Regions from separate parts of the Bacillus thuringiensis genome, predicted to be linked through region 3. Evidence: riboswitches for the same ligand, from Rfam matches in the RefSeq annotation. Region 3 holds a riboswitch; each other region holds the start of a gene.

Region 1 (8,026 bases), 1.6 Mb from region 3:
AATGTTTGCATACATTTCGGGCTCACCATTTGTGTTGCAGAACATATACGGAGCATCGCCACAGCAATTTAGTTTATTCTTTGCGATTAACGGCATCGGTATTATTATTGCTAGTCAGATAACGGGTCGTTTAGCGGGGAAAGTGAATGAGAAGACATTATTTGTTGCTGGTATTATTATCGCAGCTGTTGGTGGCCTATCTTTACTACTGACAATCGTACTAGGAATAGGTTTAATCGGTGTTTTATGTTCGTTATTCCTTGTTGTATCAAGTGTCGGGGTGGTATCAACAACTGGGTTCTCATTAGCGATGAGAAATCAAAAACAAGCTGCAGGAACAGCATCAGCTTTATTAGGCTTATTACAGTTCATTTCAGGAGCGCTTGTTGCACCTCTAGTAGGTATTGGTGGGAGTAATACAGCGTTACCGATGGGTGTTGTTATTGCGCTTTGTGAAGTAGGAGCAGTATTATGTTATCTATTTATGGCCAGAAGAAGTGAGAAGCAGTTTGAACTGCAACAAAGACAAAATTTAGAGGCTTAACAAAAAAGAACTGATTCAAAGGGAATGTTTGAATCAGTTCTTTTTTTCATTTTTTTGAAATACCTCATACATATTATTCATGATCGTATCATATAAAACAGCAAGTTTATCCCACACCCAGCGATTACTATCGACTTCTTTTTCCCCGCAGTCGATAATATCGGTATGGTCCGTAATTTTATACGCTTTTTTAACGATAATAGGAGCAATCTTCGGTATACGTGGGATTTCTTTTAAGATATCTGCGAAGTTTCCAATGTAGACATGACCGATGATTTCGATTGTTAATGATTTATCCGATATATTTAGCACGGTATGAAATTGATTTGTATGTTGTTGTTTTAAATATTGAGCTAACTTAAATGGAGCATGCTTCTTCTTTAATACGCGGCGAAGGCTCTCTGTATTTTCGATATGAAGTGATTTTTCGCGAATAAGGACACGAATATCTTCTCCCATAAAAGGCATTGTGTTGTACATAGATGATTCTCCTTAAAAACTTACATATGTTTGCGTTATGCATATGTAAGTCTAGCATGGTTTGTTCTTTATGTGTGCTTACAGTTTTGTAAGGTGATGTAGTAAAGCATTGCAAAAGTTATTTGTATAAAGTGACGATACTGTGACAAACATGTTGGTATATATATTACGATGTCGTCTTAAGTGTAAAAAGTAGGGCGTTCTCGGTATAATAACAAGTGGAGATAAAAGAAACTATAATGAGTAATAGCTGTAGATAAAAGGAGAAGAAGAGATGAAGAAGGTTTTGGGTATTGCTGTAATGGGAAGTATGCTCCTTCTAGCAGGGTGTAATGGAAATAAAGATACGAAAGAAACGAAAGAAAAGGTAGAGCAATCTGCTGAACAAACAGAAGAGATGAAAGAATACCTTGCAGTACATGAAAAATACGATATAAAAATGAATAAAGAAATTAATAAAGCACTGCAGTTATTTGAAGTGGCAAAAGAAAAGGGCGGTAAGGAAATAACGAATGCTACATATAAAGAAGATGTGCAAAAGGTAACAACGAGCATGTTAGAAGATATTGATCATATACGTAAAGAAATTCGTGTGCCGAAGTCGAAAGAGCAAGAACATGAAGTATATGTTGGTTTCTTGAATGAATCGGAACAAGCGATGAAAAAATTACAGAAGTTAGCTAAAGAAGAAGATTCATCGTTGATTCGTGATATAGAAATTAATTTTGCAACAGCATCGACATACTATAAACGTTTTCAAGCAGAAACGAAAAAATAACCTTGCCTGTGCAAGGTTATTTTTTCTTCTTACCATCTCCGTCTGCATCCTCGGATACTAATATATTCTGTTCTTCGTGAAATTCGGAAATAGTTTGCCCGGTAATATTATCGAAAGGGGTATAAGAAAGAAGTGATACGTTTCTTTTTAATAAAGAGTTTATAGAAGCCGATGATGACAAGTATAACGATAGTTAAGGATAATCCTATAGTAGCAAGAAGTAAGGGATCCATCTTATAACTCCTTTAACATCATTTCTTGTTATGATAAGCCGAAAACTGTAATTTCGATAAAAGAATTAAAAACTGATTTTTCTAAATTTATCCAATTTGATTGACTTTTCAATTTTTCAGAATTATAATTCGAAATATACAATTTGAACCAAATAATAATATAGCAATTTACTTATCCAGAGAGGTAGAGGGACTGGCCCTATGACACCTCAGCAGCGGGTTCTGTAATAGGAACACCGTGCTAATTCCAGCAAGCAAGTCTTGAAAGATAAGTGATGGGCCTTTGTTTGTTAAGCCTTGATCTTATTTTTTAAGATCAAGGCTTTTTGTATTCTAAAAAGAGAAAAGGGAGTAATGGAAAAAGTACATTCATAAAACAAAGTAAATTCATGTGTTTAGGGGGTTATTGAAGTGTATGTAATTAAAAAATTATCGGTTATGGTGTTCACACTATGGGTTATTACGACAGTGACATTTCTAATTATGCATATTATTCCGGGAGATCCATTTTCATCAGATGCAAAAATCTTTCCTGAAGAAGTGATCCAAAACATGAGAGCGAAGTATCACCTTGATGAACCGTTATGGAATCAATATGTTGCTTATTTAGACGGTGTAGTTCATTTTGATTTTGGTGAATCTGTTCAATCAACCGGGCAAGGTGTATCAGAAATTATAACAACTGGCTTTGGTCCATCAGCAATTATTGGTCTACAAGCACTTGTTATTTCATTGTTGGTAGGAATTGCGGCAGGGACATTTGCTGCTCTATATCATGGGAGAGTAATTGACTATAGTGTGAGTTTGCTCGCAATTCTAGGTATTTCTATTCCAAGTTTTATTTTAGCACCACTATTTATACAAGTATTTGCTATCCAATTTGAGTTTTTACCAGTAGCCTCTTGGGGAACATTCGAACATACGGTATTGCCATCCTTTGCATTAGCGTTAGGGCCAATTGCAGTTATTACAAGGTTTGTTCGTTCTAATATGATCGAAGTACTGCAGAGTGATTATATTAAGCTAGCAAGAGCAAAAGGTATACCAATTAAGAAGATTATTATAAGACATGCTCTTCGAAATGCGATTGTTCCAGTACTTACATTTGTGGGACCGTTAATGGCTGGACTTTTAACAGGGACTTTCGTTATTGAAAAAATCTTTTCAATTCCTGGCCTAGGAAAATATTTCGTAGATAGTATTTTTAACCGAGACTATCCGGTGATTATGGGAACAACGATTTTCTATAGTGCATTATTAATTGCTTGTATTTTCATTACAGATATTATTCACCGCATTGTTGATCCGCGTATTCGTTCTATTACATAAGGAGGGGGGATATTTAAATGGGAGCTTATGAAATTAATGAACAGTTATTAACGAAAGAAGAGAAAAAAGAATTAACGATAAATAAAAATCAGCAAACGATTAGCAGAAAGAAAGAAGTGTTTCGTAAGTTTATATCGAATCCAATCGCAGTGTTAGGAACAGTGACGTTATTGCTAATTATTGTTTTCTCGCTTATTGGCGAAAGTTTAACTTCATTTACTGCGAGTGAACAAGTAAAAGAGGCAACAAATTTACCGCCGAGTAGTGAACATTGGTTTGGAACAGATGATCTAGGGAGAGATATTTGGGCACGTACTTGGGCTGGTGGGAAGATTTCACTAACAGTTGGATTAGTAGCAGCTGCCCTCGATATAGGGCTTGGTGTACTGATTGGTGGATTTAGTGGATATGTGAGAGGGCGTAATCGCCTTGGAACGTTAATTGATGAGTGGATTATAAGAGGAATTGAAGTATTATACGGCATCCCATATTTATTAATTGTTATTTTACTATTAATTGTTATGAAACCAGGTCTTTTCACCATTATTATCGCCCTTGCATTAACGGGATGGATTGGAATGGCTCGTCTCATTCGAGCACAAGTATTGTCTTTAAAACAACGAGAGTTTGTTATTGCAGCAGAGCGATTAGGTACATCACATATGAAAATTATATATGGGCATTTAATTCCGAATTTAACAGGGATTATTATCGTAAATTTATCATTTACAATTCCAGCAGCTATTTTTTCAGAATCATTTTTAAGCTTTATAGGACTTGGAGTACAATCACCAGCGGCAAGTTGGGGGACGATGACGAATGATGCACTTGGGACATTATTGAGCGGAGAATGGTGGCAGCTATTTTTCCCGGCAATCATGATTGCACTCATTATGTTCGCATTTAATGCAATTGGTGATGGTTTGCAAGATGCGATTGATCCAAAAATCGTCAAACGGAATCGAAAGGAGAAAAAACATGGCACAAATCTTATCTTTAGAAAACGTAACGTTAGCCGTTGAAAAAGAGAATAGTAAGCAAGCGATTGTGAAACATGTTTCCTTTTCTATTAACGAAGGTGAAATAGTTGCACTTGTAGGAGAAAGTGGTTCAGGAAAAAGTGTCACAGCACAATCCATTATCGGCTTGAATCAAGAATCAATTCATATTGATGATGGAAATATAGCTTTCCAAGCAAAGGAATTAACGAATTTACAAGAGTCAGAATGGAATCAAATTCGCGGAAAAGATATTTCCTTTATATTTCAAGATCCGCTTTCATCTTTAAACCCAACGATGAAGGTAGGCAAACAAATTACAGAAGTAGTTTTGCAACATGAGAAAAAATCGAAAAGAGAAGCAAAGGAAATTGCGATTAACTTGTTAACAGATTTAGGGATACATGAAGCAGAGAAACGCTTTGAACAGTACCCACATCAATTAAGCGGAGGTATGAGGCAGCGTATTTGTTTAGCAATTGCGTTTGCTTGTCATCCAAAGCTTGTAATTGCAGACGAGCCGACAACAGCGTTAGATGTAACGATTCAGAAACAAATTATGGGGCTATTAAAAGAAAGAAAAGAAAAACAAAATACGAGTATTTTATTAATTACACATGATTTGGCACTTGTACGTGAAGTAGCTGATCGAGTAGTTGTTATGTACGGGGGACGTGTCGTTGAAAAAGGAACGATACAGGAGGTAATAGGTTCTCCTAAACATCCATATACGAAAAGTTTATTACAAGCAATTCCGAATATGGATGATTCCGAAAAGGTATTACGTGCTATAGAAGGAACGACACCTTCCATTGAAACATTAAATAGCTTTGGTTGTCCTTTTGTAAATCGTTGTCCAGTAGCGATAAAAGAATGTATTCATCGTTTCCCAGAGAGAACAACATATTCTAAGGAGCATAGTTCACATTGTTGGCAGCATGTTCTAGAGCATAATAAAGCGAAATCAAAAGAGAAGGTGAATGCCTCATGACGACAGATTTAATTACTGTAAAGCAAGTAATGAAAACGTACGGAAGTAAAAGTAAAGAAATCACAGCGTTAAAAGACATATCACTTTCTATCCCGAAAGGAACAACACTTGGCATTATTGGTGAAAGTGGTTCAGGAAAAACAACACTTGGAAAGCTCATAGCAGGGATTGAGAGTCCAACGTCTGGTGAAATTGATTATAACGGTCAAGTCGTTCACAAGCTGAAGTCAGCTCATAAGCGAGAGTTTTTACAGAAAGTACAGTTCATTTTTCAAGATTCTACAGCTGCATTAAATCCGCGCTGGAAAGTACGCGATAGCGTAACGGAAGGTTATATTTCATTCGGTTTAGGTGATAAAGGGTTGAAGGATAAAGTAGCAGGTGATGCGCTAGAGCGTGTTGGATTAGATAGAAGATATATTGATCGATATCCGCATGAATTTAGCGGAGGACAACGTCAACGTATCGCTATTGCAAGAGCGCTATTATGTGAGCCAGAAGTATTAATTCTTGATGAACCAATTTCGGCATTAGACGTTTCATTGCAAATTCAAATTGTACATCTGCTGCAAAAGATTCAAAAGGAGCAAGGCTATACATATTTATTTATCGCGCATGATTTGCCGATGGTTCACTATTTATGTGAAAAAGTGGCTGTCTTATATAAAGGAGAACTTGTTGAATTTGGAAATACGGACGAAGTGTTCCGTAATCCACAACATTCTTATACAAAAACATTATTAGCATCAACACCAAAAATTTCGGGTTAAAGGAGAATGTAGGATGAAGAAGTTTTTACTGTTTGTCATTATGACTGTTTTAGCGATTACTTCGGTCGCTTGCGGTAAGAAAGAGACGCAAAAGGCGAGTGCCGGTAAGGGAGAAGGAGATCGATTAGTAACGAATATTAGTAGTGATCCATATACACTTGATTCTGCTATTGCAACAGATAGCACGTCAGGTTATATAATTGGGCAGTTGTTTTCAAGTTTATATACGCAAGATAGTGATGGGAAATATCAAAATGAATTAGCAGAGAAAGAAGAAGTAAATGCTGATGGAACTGAATATACAATCCATTTGAAGAAAGATATTAAATGGTCAGATGGTTCTCCTATTACGGCAAATGATTTTGAATTTGCATGGAAGCGATTGTTAAATCCGAAAACGGGTTCTATGAATGCGACAGAAATGTATTTCATTAAAGGGGCAGAGGCATATAATACTGGAAAAGGTGAAGAGGGACAAGTTGGTATTCAAGTCGTTGATCCTCAAACATTAAAGGTAACTCTTGAACATCCAGTTGCTTCTATTAAACAAAAATTAGCAAGCTCATTATTTATTCCATTAGCTAAAAAGTCGATTGATGATAATAATAAATTAAAAACAGATCCAAAAGAGTTAATTACGAATGGACCATTCACGTTAAAAGAGTGGAAGCATAACCAGGCTATTACAGTACAAAAAAATAAAGAATACTACGATAAAAAGGTAACTCTAAAAGAAATTGAGTTTCGTATTATTCCAGACTCTAAAACAGCGTATCAATTATTTAAATCAAAAGAATTAGATTTACTAAGTGGTTTACCACAAGAGATGATTGAAAAAGAAAAAGGAAATAAAGAATATAAGCGTGTTGCAGGATTCTCATCTTATATTTATTCGTTTAACGTAGAAAAAGAGCCGTTTACAAATGCGAAGGTACGTAAAGCATTTTCATTAGCGGTTGATCGTAAATTTATCGTTGAAAAATTGTATAAAAATAATGCGCAAGAAGCATATGCATTCGTTCCAGAAGGAGCAAAAACACAAAGTGGTCGTGATTTCCGTAAAGAAAAAGGTGATTATGTTAAATTTGATCCAGCAGAAGCGAAAAAATTACTAGAAGAAGGTATGAAAGAACAAGGGTGGTCTACATTACCTGAAGTAACATTAAAATTCACTACAGATACACAACATAAAAAAGTAGCAGAAGCAATGCAAGAAATGTTTAAGAAAAATCTTGGCGTAGATATTAAATTAGAAAATAAAGAGTGGAAGAGTTACATCGACACATACAAGCAAAGTGATTTCCAATTAGCTTATATGGGATGGGGCGGCTCTTTATTAGATCCAATTACTAAACTAGATTTATATGCAGGTGATGGTCCGAATAACTATGCAAAATGGCATAATAAAGAATTTGACGCTTTAGTAAAAGAAGCAAAAGTTGAACAAAACGAAGATAAGCGTTTTGACTTATTGCATAAAGCGGAAGATATTATGTTTACAGATTCACCATTAATCCCAATTATTTTCCCAAGTGCTTCATATTTACAAAAACCATCAGTATCTGGTGTTCAGTTCATTATCGGTTCTAGTCCAGAACTAAGATACGCAAAAATTAAAAAATAAAGAAGTAGGCAATCGCCTACTTCTTTATTTTATTTCTCTTTTGTATTCTTTTTTCGTTCCATCAGAGAAGACAACTTCTAAATCGAATTTTTGGTAGTCTTTATCAAGTTTGAACACGTTCGCTACTTGATCGATTACTTCTTGGTCAGGAGTATCTTTATCAAATTTTAATTCTTGTAGAAGTGGGCTTAATTTTGTGATAGCCTCATCTCCTGTTAATTTTACATCTGCTTTATGATCTTCAATTTTTGCTTCCATTTTTTTATCAGCTGCTACATT
Region 2 (8,026 bases), 530 kb from region 3:
AATAAATAACTTCTAATTTTAAACCTCCACTAATTTTCTAAAAAAACAAAGGTGAATTACATGAAATTAGGTTGAGAAAGTTTAGAAAACGCTTTCATTTTGTGTCATAATTTTTTATAAAAACTACATAACTAAAGGAGCTTACTAACAATGAACGTCTCGTTACTTACACCTACTACTGATTTACAAGAAGAATACTTAGATTTCTATAACGAATGGAAAGATAGCGGTGAAACAATGATCCCGTGGGTTATCACAAAAAATCCTGCCAACTTCCCAGCTATGGTTCAAGAACTTCTCGATGCGCATAACGGAATAAATATCCCTGAAACTTGGGTACCAGATTCTACATATTGGCTCGTTACAGATAATAATAGAATTGTCGGAGCTGTTAATATACGTCATCGTTTAACTGAACATCTATTTAACGCTGGCGGTCATATTGGTTATGGCATTCGCCCTTCTGAAAGAAGAAAAGGTTATGCTACGAAATTACTAGCATTATCATTAGAAAAAACGAAGGAATTAAACATCACGAAAGTACTTGTCGTTTGCGACGCAGTGAATACCGCTTCTGAAAAAACAATTTTACATAACGGTGGACTTCGTGATGATGATTTCACTGAGGAAGATGGAAATGTAGTAAGAAGATTTTGGATTGAGCTATGAAGAAGCCATCTAATGAAAATAATCTTATTATAGAGAAATATAGTAGAAGTAACGAGCTAAAAGTAAAACAACTTATTGATTTATATAATGAAGACTCTTATCTATTTAACTTATTACGAGATAGTAAAACAAAATGTGCGTATGTTGCCTGCTATAAAAAAGATGTAGTAGGCATCTTTCTCACCTGGAACAGTAGCTTCCATCCATACTGCACATACTTTCGAATATACACGAACCCTTTCTATTCAGAGCTACGTATTGAACAATTCTTATTTACTGAGATTCAAAAACGAGAACAATTTAATTTACCATTCCAAACTTCTATATGGGAAACGTCAGCTCATTTAAAAACTTATTATGAACAAAATAAGTTTATTGAAATCCGAAGAACATATATGCCAATATTAGACTTACAAAAAATAGTTCCTATCGATATAGTTCCTAATTCAAATTATCATTTACAAACTTTATCAAACATCTTATCTAATAATAACTTACTAGAAAAACTAGCCTACTTAGTAAAAGGCATTTACGAGCAAACCCACTTAGCAAATCCCGTTGCTCTATATCCTCTCGAAACTTGGAAAGAAAAGATCTTAGCTGATGACGTGTTACTAGATGGGAGCTTTCTAATTATAAGTGAAGAGAACGAAATTATTGGGTACTCTTTCCTCCATACATTGGAAAAGGATGATACGTTAGAACTAGGATGGTGCGGAACTCACACTACAGACAATTTACCATTACTAAAAATTCTCGTTTTCGAACAAATTATGTATGCAAACAAACACGGCTATTCTTTCATTCAAGGTGAATTCGATTCAACTAGTATATATGCAATGGAACTATTAAAATCCTTCCCTTTTAACCCTTGTGCTACTTGGATTACGTATCAAAAATAAGCGAGAAAGTGATTATACACTTTCTCGCTTATTTTACACTGCTTCTATTTCAAACTGCACTGTAATACCACTTGGATCTACTACCGCAAACCCATTTGTAGTTTCATTTATTTCATGTTGTTTTTCTATTAATCTTTCTTTCACTTCATCTAACGCTTCTTTATGCGGTAGTACAATCGCATATACCTTTAGTCCAGTTGCATGTACTGGCGGGTGTGGATTGTTTACTCCGTTCCACGTATTTGCACCAATATGGTGATGATATCCCCCTGCTGAAATAAATAAGCAATCCTCTTCACGCTGTTGTACTTCAAAACCTACTGTTTTCACATAAAATTCATGTGATTTCTCTACATCAGCTATTCTTAAATGTACGTGCCCAACGACAGTATTAGCAGGCAAACCATCAAACTCATAATCAACGAATGTTGCCAATTCTTTTAAATCAAGTGGTGTACTTCCTCCTGGCCCTTCTCCCCATCGATCGCGCGGACGGTCTGCATAAATTTCAATACCATTCCCCTCTAAATCTTGCAAATAAAAAGCTTCGCTATATGTATGATCACTTGCACTATTAAACCTTGAAATTGGTAAAATTTCATTTGAATATGTATAACGCCCTTCTTGCTCAGCCGGGCTGTCAATTACATTCTTATTACGAAGAACCCCAAATAGCGCAGAAGCAAAAGCTTCACGAGTCGGAACTAAAAAGGCTACATGATATATACCAGTCGTACGCGGTTCTTGCAGTACCCCGTCCTCTAACTTTTCAAGAACAAGTAACGCGTTCTTTCCACCTTTTCCAGATAAATATGCTTTATTTCCCTCTTGCTTAATTACCTCTAAGCCTACAACATTTTCATAAAAAGCAATTTGACGTTCTAAATCTTTCACTTTAAATTCAACATGACCAATACGTGTTTTCGTATGAATTTGTACCATGAATAACTTCCTCTCTAGTTTCCTTTAATTTTTTATATCAGTTGATAGGCGATAACTCCATTCAACGAATACACCTTAATTTTGTTTTTTCGTAGCATCAACTTTTAGCCATTTTTTCGATATATCACTTAATGTGCCATCTTTTTCTAATTCTTTCAACGCTTTATTTATATCTTCTAACTTTTCACTCTTTTTTGCAAATGGAAATGCAATCTCTCCCCATTCAAGTGGACCAAATCCTATTTTGACGTTGTCCAATTTCGCCTTTGTTATAGTTGTTTCTACTTGAACTTTATCATTATAATAGGCATCGACGCGTCCAAGTCCTACTTCATTCAATTCCGCTGTCGGATCCTCTGAGAACGTTTTAATTGTAAAAGCATTATTTTTATTTAATGCTTTTAATTCTTGCTCTCCAGCTGTACCAAGCCCGACACCTACAGTCTTACCTTTTAAATCTTCTAGCGATTTAATGGTATGATTATCTTTCTTCACCGCGAATACAGAACCAGAATACACGTACGGAATTGAAAAATCATATTTCTTTTTTCTTTCCGGAGAAACTGATAGTTCATTTGCAATTGTATCAATTCGTCCTGAATCTAATAAGCCAAATAATCCCTCAAAATCAGAAACATTCCATTCTACTTTATACCCAGCCTTTTTAGCAGCCGCTTCAATAATTTCAGCATCAAAACCTTTTACTTTCTCACCCTCTTTAAAAATAAATGGACTACGACCTGCAGATGTCCCAACTTTTACTACTTTTTCATTTGTTGTTTCGCTTGCTGTATTTGAACCACAAGCTGATAAAACTCCAACTGATACTGTTAATACTAATGTTAGTAATAATGATGATTTCCTCACAATTCTTCCTCCTAAATAACGAAATGATTGCCTTCTTCTGAAGCATTCAATTGTCGTAAAAACTTTTTCGTACGTTCATTTTGTGGGTTTCGGAAAATTTCTTCTGGTGTTCCCTGCTCTACAATAATGCCATCAGCCATAAATATAACGCGATCCGCCACCTCTTTTGCAAAATTCATTTCATGTGTAACAACAACCATCGTTATGTGCTGTCTTGCCAAGTCTTTAATAACTTGCAATACCTCATTCACCAATTCTGGATCAAGTGCGGAAGTCGGTTCATCAAACAATAATACTGCGGGATTTAAAGCCATTGCCCTAGCAATACCTATCCTTTGCTGTTGCCCTCCTGATAACATTGTTGGATAAAAATCTTCTTTATCAGCTAAGCCTACTTGTTTTAATATTTTTCTCGATATTCCCTTTGCCTCTTCTTCACTTTTTTTCTGTACAACCGTTAATGCCGTTGTAATATTTTGCAATGCTGTTTTATTTTTAAATAAATTATAATTTTGAAAAACCATTGCCGTTTTTTGACGCAATTGTATTATTTCTTTTTTATAAAGTCTCTTCGCATAAATCTCTAAATCTTCAATTCTAATACTGCCATCATTCGGTTGTTCTAATAAGTTTAAACACCTTAATAATGTCGATTTACCCGAACCAGAAGGTCCAATAATGACTACTACTTCTCCCTTATTTACAGTAAGTGAAATTCCTTTTAGTACTTCATTATGTTTGTAAGACTTATACAAATCTCTTATCTCAATCATATATATCACCTCATTTCTGTTACAAATATGGTGCATCCAGTTTCTTTTCTAACTTTTTCTGTCCCCAGCTAATTACGATTGTAATAATCCAATATACTATCGCTACCGCTAAATAACTTTCCATATAACGATATGATTGTGCCGCTAGCATTTTCGCTTGTGCTAAAATTTCAGCCACCCCAAGTGCAAAAGATAACGAAGATTCTTTTAACAATCCAACAAAATTATTTCCAAGTGACGGTACTGCGACACGAATAGCTTGCGGAAAAATAATTTGTCGCATCGCTTGCGCCTTTGTCATTCCAACTGATAAACAGGCATCCATTTGCCCTGATTCCACAGCATTTAATGAACCTCGAATAATCTCTGATAAATAAGCAGCATTATTTAAACTTAGGCCAATTAAAGTTGCTTGCATAGCTGTAAGCACTGTAAATGTCGGAAAGATTTGTGGTAATCCGAAATATAAAACAAACAATTGAACTAATAACGGGGTTCCTCTAAAGAAAGAGATATACACTCTTGCAATTGAATATAAATATTTCGTTTTATTTTTCGTTATGATCGCCAAGCCGATCCCTATAACGAAGGAAATAATCATTGAAACTACAGTAATCCCTAAAGTTATGTATACATATTTAAATAATTGCGGAAAACTTTCTAAAAAATACGTTACATCAAACTTCACTCTATCCCCCCTCTCTAAACAAAAAACTCTTCTTACGCATATAAGAAGAGTTAAATGTGAATCCATTTCTTCTCATCTTTCAAACGCCTATTGCGTTCGCTGGAGTTAGCACAGTACTTTGATACAGCCTGTTGCTGAGATTTCATCGGGCCAGTCCCTCCATCTCTCTTGATAAGAAAACCAATAAATTTTTCCATTTATTTAGTTGTTATTATGAAGAATACACCCCATTACTAATAATGTCAATAAGAAAACTATGAATTAAATTTAATGCTTTTTTTAGACTGTCTTACTCCTATTAAATTTCCTCCTGTTCATTATATCTTGAGGTGTAATATTGATTGCACAAAAAAGCCATTAATTCTATCAAACTTAGAAATAATGGCTTTTTTATAAAGGTATTATACTTATCTCATTTTATGTACTTCAGCAACTAGCTTTCCACCCTGAATGCCCATATAAAGCTTCACAGGTGCATCATTCGTATTTTCAAATACTAAATCTAAATATGGATATGCAATTGTAGCATCTCTTCCTTGTGGAACATAACCTACCGTTTTAGAATGTGTAGTTCTCTCCACCATTTTCAGGCCAGCTTGATCTGCTGCATTGTATAAAGTTGAAGATGTTTGACAAACACCACCGCCATATCCATCTACTAATTTACCATCAACTATTTCTTTCCCTAATTGATATCCTTTATCTGGTGTTGTATCACCGATTAATGAATTAAAAGAGAAACGGTCTCCTTTTGCTAACACAACTCCATTTATGCTCGCTGCTGACAAACGAATATTCTCAATACGGCCACCTGTTGAACCACCTAAGTTCGTTTCATATCTACCAATTACCGTACCATTTCCTTGCGCATCACTTAATGTTGCGACTGGTTTTTTCTCCACGATCGGCAACTGATACGTAGCATCCCACATACCAACATTTAACAATTTATCTACTAATTCTTTTTCCATTAATTCATAAGAAGGTTTTCCTTCTTGCCAACTTCCATCAGGTGCTATACGTGAAGGAACCATTTTTTTGTCGACGCTTTTTCCAACCTCACCAACAACCTTTGTTACAGACTTTTTAAATTTCGCTTCATCTTCGAAATAGCCTAAACCAGATAAATCTAATTTTTTCACTTCAGTACCAGTTCGGCCATCAACTAAACTAATAGTATCCTGCACTTCTGCTTTAGCCTCTACAGTGTGCCCACCAATATCACTTACCAATGCAACATCACTTACTTTTGCACCACAGCCACTCACTACAGCTACACATAACACCCCAACTAATATACCCTTTACTTTACGGAACAATATACTCTCTCCCTTTCCCCAACATCACTATTATGTATTTATTTCATTTTTATGTATGTTTTGTTACAATCATTTTACAATATGTTTATAAAATGTTACAAGTTATTTTTCACTCTATATAAATTACTCTTTTCTTTTATAAATGTCTATACATATTTACATAAAAGTTTGAGTTTGATAGAATTGTAACTTTTATGTAAACTCTCCCCTTTATCCAGTATATACCATTAAGCAAAAGAAATTCAAATCAAAAACCTTCAAGCTATTTTTTATAAAGTGAAACTTTAATCAGTGGGGGTCTTACTGCCCGTTAATGCGGGATAAAGAGAAATCTCATCAACATAAATAGGTATTTGCCGTGCCACCGCTCCGCTTTTGCACATACATTATGGTGAATTCAACCTATTTTAAAGAAATGGAGGATGTTATTATGTATCCCTACAATCCATATGATCCATATAATCAATATGCATACCAACAACCACAGTATGACTTACAAGCACAATATCAATCTTATATAGATCAAGCAGAGCAAACGAATCCATATGACCAAAATAGACAATTCCAACTTCCAATCTCTTTTCCTGGCACTGGAAATCGTCAATTAGAAAGACGCGTAAATGAGCTTGAACAAAGAGTACGTCAACTAGAAAATACAGTTGAGCGCCATACACGTAGACTAAACCGCTTAAACCAACGTTTACGCACGGTAGAAAACAGACTAAACATTCCATTCGCAGCATTAGAAGACGGATTTTAATCGGAAAAATAAAATTTATATAAGGAAGGGGCTCCCCCTTCCTTATATAAATTGACGAAAGTTTTTTCCATCTCTATACTGATAAGAGTTAATGAAATGAAACAAGGTGATAAATATGGATTTTGAAATAAATTATCTTTCCTTTTATGTTGTACAAGTAGAAGGAAAAGGTGAAGCAGTTGATAAACGCTACAAACATTTTCAAACTTTAGACGCTGAAGAATATGAAGATAGCTCCTTAAAAGAATTTTTGAATGGCGAGTTATTAAAAATATCGAAGCGAAAAGTAGAACGTCATGCAAAAACAGAACAAGCCCCAACAAAAATTGGTCGCTTTATTGTAGAGGAGGGGCACGAACTTGATTCAAACCCTCATTACAACCTTTTTAATCGTATTCGCTTTGCAGAAACAAAGGACAACTTTAAAGATATGAGCGAACCTCTCGTTTATACATATCTTGACACAAGCGCTGTACGCGGTGGTGTATTTTTAATTGCTCAGGCAAAACTACGCAAATACTTTGATGACCCATTCGTATTCGTAATGAAATGCGACTTCGAACCAAAGGTTGCTTCTATTTCTGATGAATCAACACTGATTCGTAACGTTGAAATGGCCATCACAACAAAGAATATGAAATCTATCCAGTATCCATACATGCCTGAAGAAGGTATGGTTGAAGTAGGCGAACTAAAAATACACCAAGCATCACATGCCCGCTACTTTGAAGACTTCTTAAAATTCGTCGAATATGAACGCTCTATGCCTGAAATTATGAAAACACAGGTAATGGACATGGTATACGACCAAATTGAAGATGTATTTGAAGAAGGTACGGAAGAACGCGAACAATTCGACCAAGCGATGGAAGTATGGGCTGCCAGTCCGAAACGCGAAATTATGGAACAATTTTCAACCGAAGAAGTAATGGAAGCAACTGCCCAAATCGTCGAGCACGCTCCTGAAGTGGAATTAAAACTAAAAGCAGATCATATCTCTGTGAAGGCTTTACTTGCTGATTTCGGGGATCAAATACATATTGCGAAGGTAAATGACCGATATGTACTTATGATTGAAGCAGACACACTTACGTTTGAAAAGGGCT
Region 3 (8,026 bases):
AACACTGTATTAACAACTAAAGTGAATCCTACTATTGAATCGGAAGTACAAGGGAATATAGAAGAAAAAGAAGAGCAACAAATTGATTATGCTAGCATATCTCAAAAATTAGATCAATATTTAGTCGGAAAGCAATTCAATGGAACAGTTTTGGTAACAGATAAAGAGCGTGTTATATTGAATAAAGGATATGGGTATGCTGATGTTCAAAATAAAATAGAAAATACACCTCAAACAAAATATCGTATCGGTTCTATTACGAAAACAGTTGTTGCCACATCTATTTTACAGTTGCAAGAACAAGGGAAATTGAATATTCAAGATAATGTAAATAAATATATTCCTTCATTTCCGGAGAATAAAAATATTACGCTATATCATTTATTAACACATACCTCTGGTTTACCTGAACACGCAAAAGGCAATGTGAATGCTGCTTCCCGTTTACAGTTAATTAATTGGATTGGACGTCAAAATTTAGAATTTCCTGCAGGAACAGGTTGGAGATATACAGATTATAATTATATGGTGCTTGCTTATATAATAGAACATATATCGAAAAAACCTTTAGGAGATTACATAAAAGAAAACATATTTGTAAAAGCAGATATGCATGAATCCGGTATGGGAAATATGGTACCTGGAGATAAAAATTTTACAAAGGGTTATGTGAAAAAAGATCAAGAACTTGTACCAGCGCAGAAGTTAGGCATGGATTGGCTATATGGTTGCGGTGAGATGTATACGACAGTTGGAGATATGAAGAAGTTAGACGAAGCAATTATAAATGGAAAACTTCTTTCTGAACAAAGTATACAAGCAATGTTTTCGCCTTCAGCAGAACGGAAATATGCATTTAGTTTTTATATATATCCAGATTATTTTCATAATCATGGTGTATTATCTGGTTGGAACACTTTCAATAATTTTAATAAAGAAAAAGGGATTTTTGTTATGTTATTTTCAAATGTGAAAAATAGTATGGATGATGACTTTAATAAAGAGTTTCGAAAGATGGTAAATGATTTATTAGAACAAAGGGGATGAGAAAATGGAACATAAAACTTTATCAATAGGTTTCATTGGTATTGGCGTAATGGGAAAAAGTATGGCTTATCACTTAATGCAAGATGGTCATAAAGTATATGTATATAATAGAACGAAAGCAAAAACAGATTCTTTAGTGCAAGATGGTGCACAATGGTGTGATACGCCAAAAGAGTTAGTGAAGCAAGTTGATGTTGTAATGACAATGGTTGGATATCCACATGATGTAGAAGAAGTGTATTTTGGTATAGAAGGAATTATAGAACATGCAAAAGAAGGTACGATAGCAATTGACTTTACGACATCTACACCTACTTTAGCAAAACGTATTAATGAAGTTGCAAAAAGCAAAAATATATATACGTTAGATGCACCTGTCTCAGGAGGAGATGTTGGTGCGAAAGAAGCAAAACTCGCAATTATGGTAGGTGGAGAGAAAGAAATATATGATAGATGCTTACCTTTACTTGAAAAGTTAGGAACAAACATTCAATTACAAGGACCAGCTGGGAGTGGACAACATACAAAAATGTGCAATCAAATTGCGATTGCTTCCAATATGATTGGAGTATGTGAGGCTGTTGCTTACGCGAAGAAGGCTGGATTGAATCCAGATAAAGTGTTAGAGAGTATTTCAACAGGGGCAGCAGGTAGCTGGTCATTAAGTAATTTAGCTCCTCGAATGTTAAAAGGAGACTTTGAGCCAGGATTTTATGTGAAGCATTTTATGAAAGATATGAAAATTGCTTTAGAGGAAGCAGAAAAATTACAATTACCAGTCCCGGGCTTAAGTTTGGCGAAAGAATTGTATGAAGAGTTAATTAAGGATGGCGAAGAAAATAGTGGAACACAAGTATTATATAAAAAATATATAAGGGGGTAAACGAGGTGGACCTTCAAAAGTTTGATGAGATGATTGATACTGTACAGCGAGCTACTTGTATGAAAATTAATGAAAAACAAAAAGGAGCTTTTAAACAAAAATATGATTTTGAACCAGAATTTGAATATGGAAGAGATGAGAAAGGGCATTATGTAATTCGAACCTCTAAAAAGATGTTAGAAGAAATGGAATTTTATTTGGCATTGAAATATGATCGTGATGGAGTGGATCTTTATATGCAAGCTGAGATTGACGGTATATTTCATGTATCTGTTAGCTATGGTGAAGATGCCCTACATCTACAAGAATTGTTTCAATTTCTAGAAGAAAATAAATAAAAGTCCTCATTTGAGGACTTTTATTTATTTAGTCATCTTTAATTTTTATAATTATAAGTTAGAAGCGCGGCGGCACCGTTCAACCGGGAATGGGATAATTTGTGCGATGTGATTAGGACCAAATTGTTTTGTACGAGCATGGCGTATTATATAAAAAGCACACAGAATTGAAACAGGAATAGCGCCGAATAAACCAAACAATAAAGCGCTTACACAAGATGCGACAAATCCTAAAACACCAATTTCTAACTCTTCCATAATAGCTCCTAAAATAACAGGAAATGCTCCACATGTAACTCCAAGTATAAGTGCGATAAGTAAGCTCATGATTATCCCCCTCTGTTTGCGATATTATTTTCCTTCTTAGTTAATTGTAGTATATCACATACAAAACAGAATTTTCAGAAAAAATTCAATAAATGTTCAAAAAATGTTCGAAAAATACACTTGAAAAATCAAGACGTTAAATTTGTGGTGAAATGGTACTTTTGAGTAAATAAAAAATCAGGCTTATTTCAAAAGTGAAATAAGCCTGTTCCATAGGAGGATGTATATATGTAGAGTGAATAAAAGTTTGGAAAAGGGGGTCCAAGTCCTTTTATTCAACTAACTACCTTAATAGATTGGAACCCAGCCTTCAGTTGTCACAAAAATACGAATAGCTACAACTTGACGATCATCTTGCAAGGTAAAATAATGTCTTGCATTTTCAGGAACAGATATTAGATCGCCTGGCTCAAGTTCAACATCAAAGAATTTCCCATCTTTGCCTTCAATAGCGAAAATGCCATGACCACTGACGATAAAGCGAACTTCGTCGTCTGTATGATGATGTTCTTTTTGGAAATTAATTAATAATTCGTCAAGGTTAGGTGTGCTATTTGAAAGTGAAATTACATCATATGCTTTATAACCTCGACGTGCTGAAACATCAGCAATTTCTTTTGAAAAAACAGCTAATATTTCAGCTTTGTTTTCATCTGTTAAAGAATAATTTTCATTTAAATGAGTAGGAAGTTTAGAAATATTCCATTTCTCATATAAAACGCCTTCCTCTTGTAGAAATTTAGATACTTCTACTTCATTTTCAATACGAGTATTTACTTCATGAATACGAATTTGCGCCATTAGAAACGCCTCCTTGAATTGATAATAGTTTTATATGAAATTGGAATAAAAACTCATAAGCTTCTAATCTCTTCTTTGCATCAAAGCTATCTCGGCCCCATACGGTAATACCGTGGTTACGGATTAATACCGCTCCCGAATCACCTTGTATATGCTTTCGGAAGTTTTCTCCAAGCGTTGGGATATGGGCATGGTTTTCGATAATAGGAATGTGAATTGTTGCACCTTCTTCCCAAATATCGAGAGCTTTAATAATTTCTTGATTTTGAAGGGTAACTGCATCACTATATAAATTTGTAATGACATTATTATCAGTTGTATGAACATGAAGTACGCACCCAGCATTCGTATTGTTATAAATATGTGTATGCAATATTGTTTCTGCTGAAGGGCGTAATTCAGTCTCTAAAACGGGAACTCCTACATGATCTACTAATAGAAAATCATCTGGAGTGGTTTTTGTTTTATCTTTACCGCTTGCTGTAATGAGAAAAGTAAGTGGCTCATGACTAACTTTTATAGAAATATTACCACTTGTTGCTGGGAACCAATTTCGAGTTGTTAATTCTTTTTTTATCTCGCTCAAGTCATACCACTGACGAAAAAGTTGTTTCATGCCCTCACCTCCAACAAAAGTTTTAATTCAGCTTGCACATCTTGAAATGTTTCAAACGGTGTATAAGCAATATGATTTTCTTCGCACTTTGTAATAAGAAAGTCGCGAGCGAATACTTTATCAGCTTGTTTCGCAGCTTGTAAATCAGTAATAGAATCACCAATTACAATATGAAAGTCATTTGTATCACTTAATTTACGAATTAATGATGATTTACATAATCCGCAATAATTTTGACAATGATCATCACAAGAATGAGGCCATTTAACTGTAATGAACTCTTTTGAAAAGTCTGTTTCATTACAATAAATTTGTTCTTTTGGAATGATCCCTTGTAAGAGTGGATAGACGAAGAAATCCATTCCACCTGATATAACGTAAAAAGAAATGTTATTTTCATTTACAAATTGTATAAATTCATGAAAACCATTACGAATTTCAGCAGTTTCTATTAAAAATTGAATAATTTCATCGTGCAGATGAGTAGGTATTAATCGAAATAATTGAGAAACACCTTCTTGAATAGATAGCTCTTGTGATAAAATTCTATTCTTTACTTCTTCAGCTTCTGGTGGTGCGAATTTTTCCATAATGGACATAATGTTATCATTATTTGTAATCGTGCCATCGAAATCACAAAATACTTGAATACTCATAATTTCACCTCATGAGAGGGATTTCCCCATATTTGTAGTGCACTATGCAAATTTATGTCATCTACTTCATGGAGTGGTTTATTTTGCAAAGTAGCATCAATTGCAGTACGGAAAGCTTTACCACCGCCTTGCGCTCCATTTGGATGTCCATGTATCCCGCCGCCAGCATTAATAACAACATCTTTACCGAAATCTCGTACAATAAAGGGAACGAAACCAGGGTGAATACCCGCAGATGGGACAGAAAAACTTTTCTTGAAAAATGCATCTTCCTCAGTTAAATATTTTGAAATGCTGAGAGCTTCTTCTTTTTCTAATGCAACGCTTCCGTATGGAGACGGGAATAAAGAAAAATCTGCACCAGCATAACGTAGTAGCTTTCCAAGTAATAATGGAGATGAAATTCCATATAACTTCGATGCCGAATAAGCACCACTTACAGCAGGGTGTGCCATAATAGGAACTGGGATTTCATCATCTTCTGCAAGTGATTGTAGTACATCTAGTCCGTAAGCAAATACGTTAAATAATAGAATATCAGCTCCAGCTTGCACTGCACGTTTCGCATTTTCTTTTAAATCAAAAGTTCGTCCTGTTAAATTTACGGCATATAACGTTTTATGTCCGTATGTTTCATATACGGATTGTAAAACTTCTTTTCCAGATACAATGCGTTTCGTAAGTGGTGTTAATGCATTTTCAAATAATATTTCATCATCTTTTACTATATCTACACCACCACTTGCTTGATCACGTAATTGCGTTTTTAAATACCCAATATTTCGTCCAATCATTCCTTTAAAAATACTCATTAAAAGGGGACGATCATGCACTTGTAAAAGGTTTCGAATACCATCTATCCCGAATTTTGGACCAGGAAAATGTTTTTTTAACTCGTCTGAAAAAGTTAAGTCAATTAATTTTACTTCGCCATCAAGGGATAGCTTTCCGAATGTAGTTGTTAAAATCGCTGGTAAGTCTGGACTGAAATTTAATAACGGGTATTCGATTTTAATAATCCCACGTTTTACCTTTTTGCGTAAATATGAATTCGTATGTTCTTGTTCAGCTAATTCCTCAATATGAATGACGTTGCCTTTATGCTGTTTTAATTGTTCTTGTAATAAGTGTGGCAAATGAGTCCAAGAACCAATTGTTAATCCGAGTGCAATTTGTTCCGCCTTTTTTTCTAAGTTATGTGAATCGTCATGAATTAAATACGTCGCTATAATTCCGCTCATTGTTATAACCCCCTAGTTAAATAAAAAAACCTCTCAGCTAAGGAGAGGTTTTTTTACAACCAGCTCCTTATCTGTCAGCATAATGCTGCGAGAATTAGCACCGTGTCTACAATTGTAGATCGGTTGCCGGGCTTCGTCGGGCTCGTCCCTCCACCTGCTCTTGATAAGAAGTATTTAGAAATGTTTAAATTTTTAAGATAACTGAATTTTGTCAGATATTTTTCATGTTGTCAATGGCTTTTTGAAAATTTTTAATTTCTCAATTCGATTAATTGCTTCCCGCAATCGCTCCTCTGTATGCAGGAGCCCAACGCGAACATAACCTTCGCCGTGCTCACCGAAGCCAACACCTGGAGCAACTGCAACGTGTGCTTTTTCTAATAAAATATTAGAAAATTCCTCAGATGTATAGCCCTCTGGTACAGGAAGCCATGCAAAGAATGATCCTTTTGGAATATCAACATTCCAACCAATGGAATGACAAGCTTCTATAAGGACATTTCTTCGAGATTCGTAACTATTTACAAGGTCTATTACGCAAGACTGTGAACTTAATAGTGCTTCGCGGGCAGCATCTTGAACTGCACCAAAAATACTAACATACATATGATCTTGCAATAGGTTAATGGTTTCAATGACACTTTCATTCCCTACTGCAAAAGCAATACGCCAGCCAGCCATATTGAAAGTTTTCGATAGAGTGTAAATTTCAATTCCTGTATCTTTGGCACCATCTGCTTGCAAGAAACTAACAGGTTTTTGACCATCAAATCCGATAGCGCCGTAAGCGAAATCGTGAACAACTAATATATTATGTTTATTAGCAAAGTGAATGGTTTTATCAAAAAAATCTTTTGATGCAGTAGCACCGGTAGGGTTATTTGGATAGTTTAAAAACATTAACTTTGCTTGCTCAGCGATAGAGTCATCAATTTGTTTATAATCCGGTAAAAAATGATTTTCTGCAATAAGTGGCATGGTTTCAAAGTGTGCCTTTGCTAAGGCAACCCCGGATAAATAATCTGGATAGCCTGGATCCGGAACGAGAATCGTATCACCAGGATTTGTAAAACAAATCGGTAATTCTACTAGTCCAGCCTTTCCGCCAAACAAAATAGCAACTTCAGTTTTTGGGTTTAATTCGACGCCGTATTCACATTTATAGAATGTAGCTACGGCTTCCTTTAAGCTTTCATGTCCGCGAAATGGCGGATATTTATGATGAATGGTCTTTTCGGCAGCATCTTGTAAAGCTTTTACGATATGCTGCGGTGTTGGTTGATCTGGATTACCTTGACCTAGATTAATAACATCGTGACCAGCTGCAACGACTTTGTTAACTTTTGCAACAAGTGAAGCGAAAAATTGTGTTGGCAATGATGTTACTATCTCAGAAGGTTGAAATAATTTCATACTTTCCACCTCTTTTGAAAGTTGTTACAATTCTAGTGACAAATGATATAATCTTTCCAGTATTTTGTAAAGAGAAAAATAAGAATGGGGCTGAAAAAATGAAAGTCGCATGTATTCAAATGGATATTGTTTTTGGAGATGTAGAAAAAAATATTGAGAATGCTAAAAATAAAATAAGCGAAGCTATGAAGGAAAGGCCAGATGTTATCGTCTTACCAGAGTTATGGACAACAGGATATGATTTAACGAGACTTTCTGAAATTGCAGATAGGGATGGAGTGGAAACGAAAGAAAAGTTAATAGAATGGGCGAAGCAATATGATGTACATATTGTTGGTGGGTCCATAGCAAAGCAAACGGAGCAAGGCGTTACAAATACGATGTATGTTGTAAATAATGAAGGACAGCTAGTCAACGAATATAGTAAAGTACACTTATTTCAGCTTATGGATGAACATAAATATTTAATAGCTGGTAATAGTACGGGCGAATTTAAGCTAGATGATGTTGAATGTGCTGGAACAATTTGTTATGATATTCGTTTTCCAGAGTGGATGCGTGTCCATACTGCTAAAGGGGCAAAAGTATTATTTGTTGTAGCAGAATGGCCATTAGTTCGTTTAGCACATTGGCGTTTGCTATTGCAAGCAAGAGCGGTTGAAAATCAGTGTTATGTTGTTGCGTGTAATAGAGCAGGAAAGGAT

The links. A riboswitch is a leader RNA that binds a small molecule or an ion and turns the genes downstream of it on or off. The one in region 3 is predicted to bind S-adenosylmethionine.
Region 1: it holds a riboswitch for S-adenosylmethionine, as region 3 does, so the genes downstream of both, AC241_RS01055 (ABC transporter permease) here and mtnW (2,3-diketo-5-methylthiopentyl-1-phosphate enolase) in region 3, are expected to answer to the same signal.
Region 2: it holds a riboswitch for S-adenosylmethionine, as region 3 does, so the genes downstream of both, AC241_RS17350 (amino acid ABC transporter permease) here and mtnW (2,3-diketo-5-methylthiopentyl-1-phosphate enolase) in region 3, are expected to answer to the same signal.

The regions. Positions count from the first base shown of each region.
Region 1 is NZ_CP012099.1:179,448-187,473, forward strand. Features, by position in the region: gene AC241_RS01035 (multidrug effflux MFS transporter) at 1-544, shown strand, start outside; gene AC241_RS01040 (hypothetical protein) at 578-1,024, opposite strand; gene AC241_RS01045 (hypothetical protein) at 1,299-1,802, shown strand; partial or broken gene AC241_RS01050 (DUF3951 domain-containing protein) at 1,819-2,035, opposite strand; SAM riboswitch class I at 2,205-2,310, shown strand; gene AC241_RS01055 (ABC transporter permease) at 2,447-3,364, shown strand; gene AC241_RS01060 (ABC transporter permease) at 3,382-4,386, shown strand; gene AC241_RS01065 (ABC transporter ATP-binding protein) at 4,343-5,353, shown strand; gene AC241_RS01070 (ABC transporter ATP-binding protein) at 5,350-6,123, shown strand; gene AC241_RS01075 (peptide ABC transporter substrate-binding protein) at 6,137-7,747, shown strand; gene AC241_RS01080 (YusW family protein) at 7,772-8,026, opposite strand, start outside.
Region 2 is NZ_CP012099.1:3,375,193-3,383,218, forward strand. Features, by position in the region: gene AC241_RS17325 (GNAT family N-acetyltransferase) at 151-669, shown strand; gene AC241_RS17330 (hypothetical protein) at 666-1,571, shown strand; gene AC241_RS17335 (VOC family protein) at 1,605-2,513, opposite strand; gene AC241_RS17340 (amino acid ABC transporter substrate-binding protein) at 2,589-3,380, opposite strand; gene AC241_RS17345 (amino acid ABC transporter ATP-binding protein) at 3,392-4,153, opposite strand; gene AC241_RS17350 (amino acid ABC transporter permease) at 4,173-4,841, opposite strand; SAM riboswitch class I at 4,911-5,019, opposite strand; gene AC241_RS17355 (VanW family protein) at 5,249-6,160, opposite strand; gene AC241_RS17360 (hypothetical protein) at 6,591-6,920, shown strand; gene AC241_RS17365 (DUF3900 domain-containing protein) at 7,036-8,026, shown strand, end outside.
Region 3 is NZ_CP012099.1:3,903,408-3,911,433, reverse strand. Features, by position in the region: gene AC241_RS20000 (serine hydrolase) at 1-1,047, shown strand, start outside; gene AC241_RS19995 (NAD(P)-dependent oxidoreductase) at 1,052-1,930, shown strand; gene AC241_RS19990 (DUF3909 family protein) at 1,936-2,268, shown strand; gene AC241_RS19985 (hypothetical protein) at 2,320-2,595, opposite strand; gene AC241_RS19980 (1,2-dihydroxy-3-keto-5-methylthiopentene dioxygenase) at 2,884-3,396, opposite strand; gene AC241_RS19975 (methylthioribulose 1-phosphate dehydratase) at 3,374-4,012, opposite strand; gene AC241_RS19970 (2-hydroxy-3-keto-5-methylthiopentenyl-1-phosphate phosphatase) at 4,009-4,668, opposite strand; gene mtnW (2,3-diketo-5-methylthiopentyl-1-phosphate enolase) at 4,665-5,909, opposite strand; SAM riboswitch class I at 5,974-6,079, opposite strand; gene AC241_RS19960 (pyridoxal phosphate-dependent aminotransferase) at 6,132-7,322, opposite strand; gene AC241_RS19955 (carbon-nitrogen family hydrolase) at 7,337-8,026, shown strand, end outside.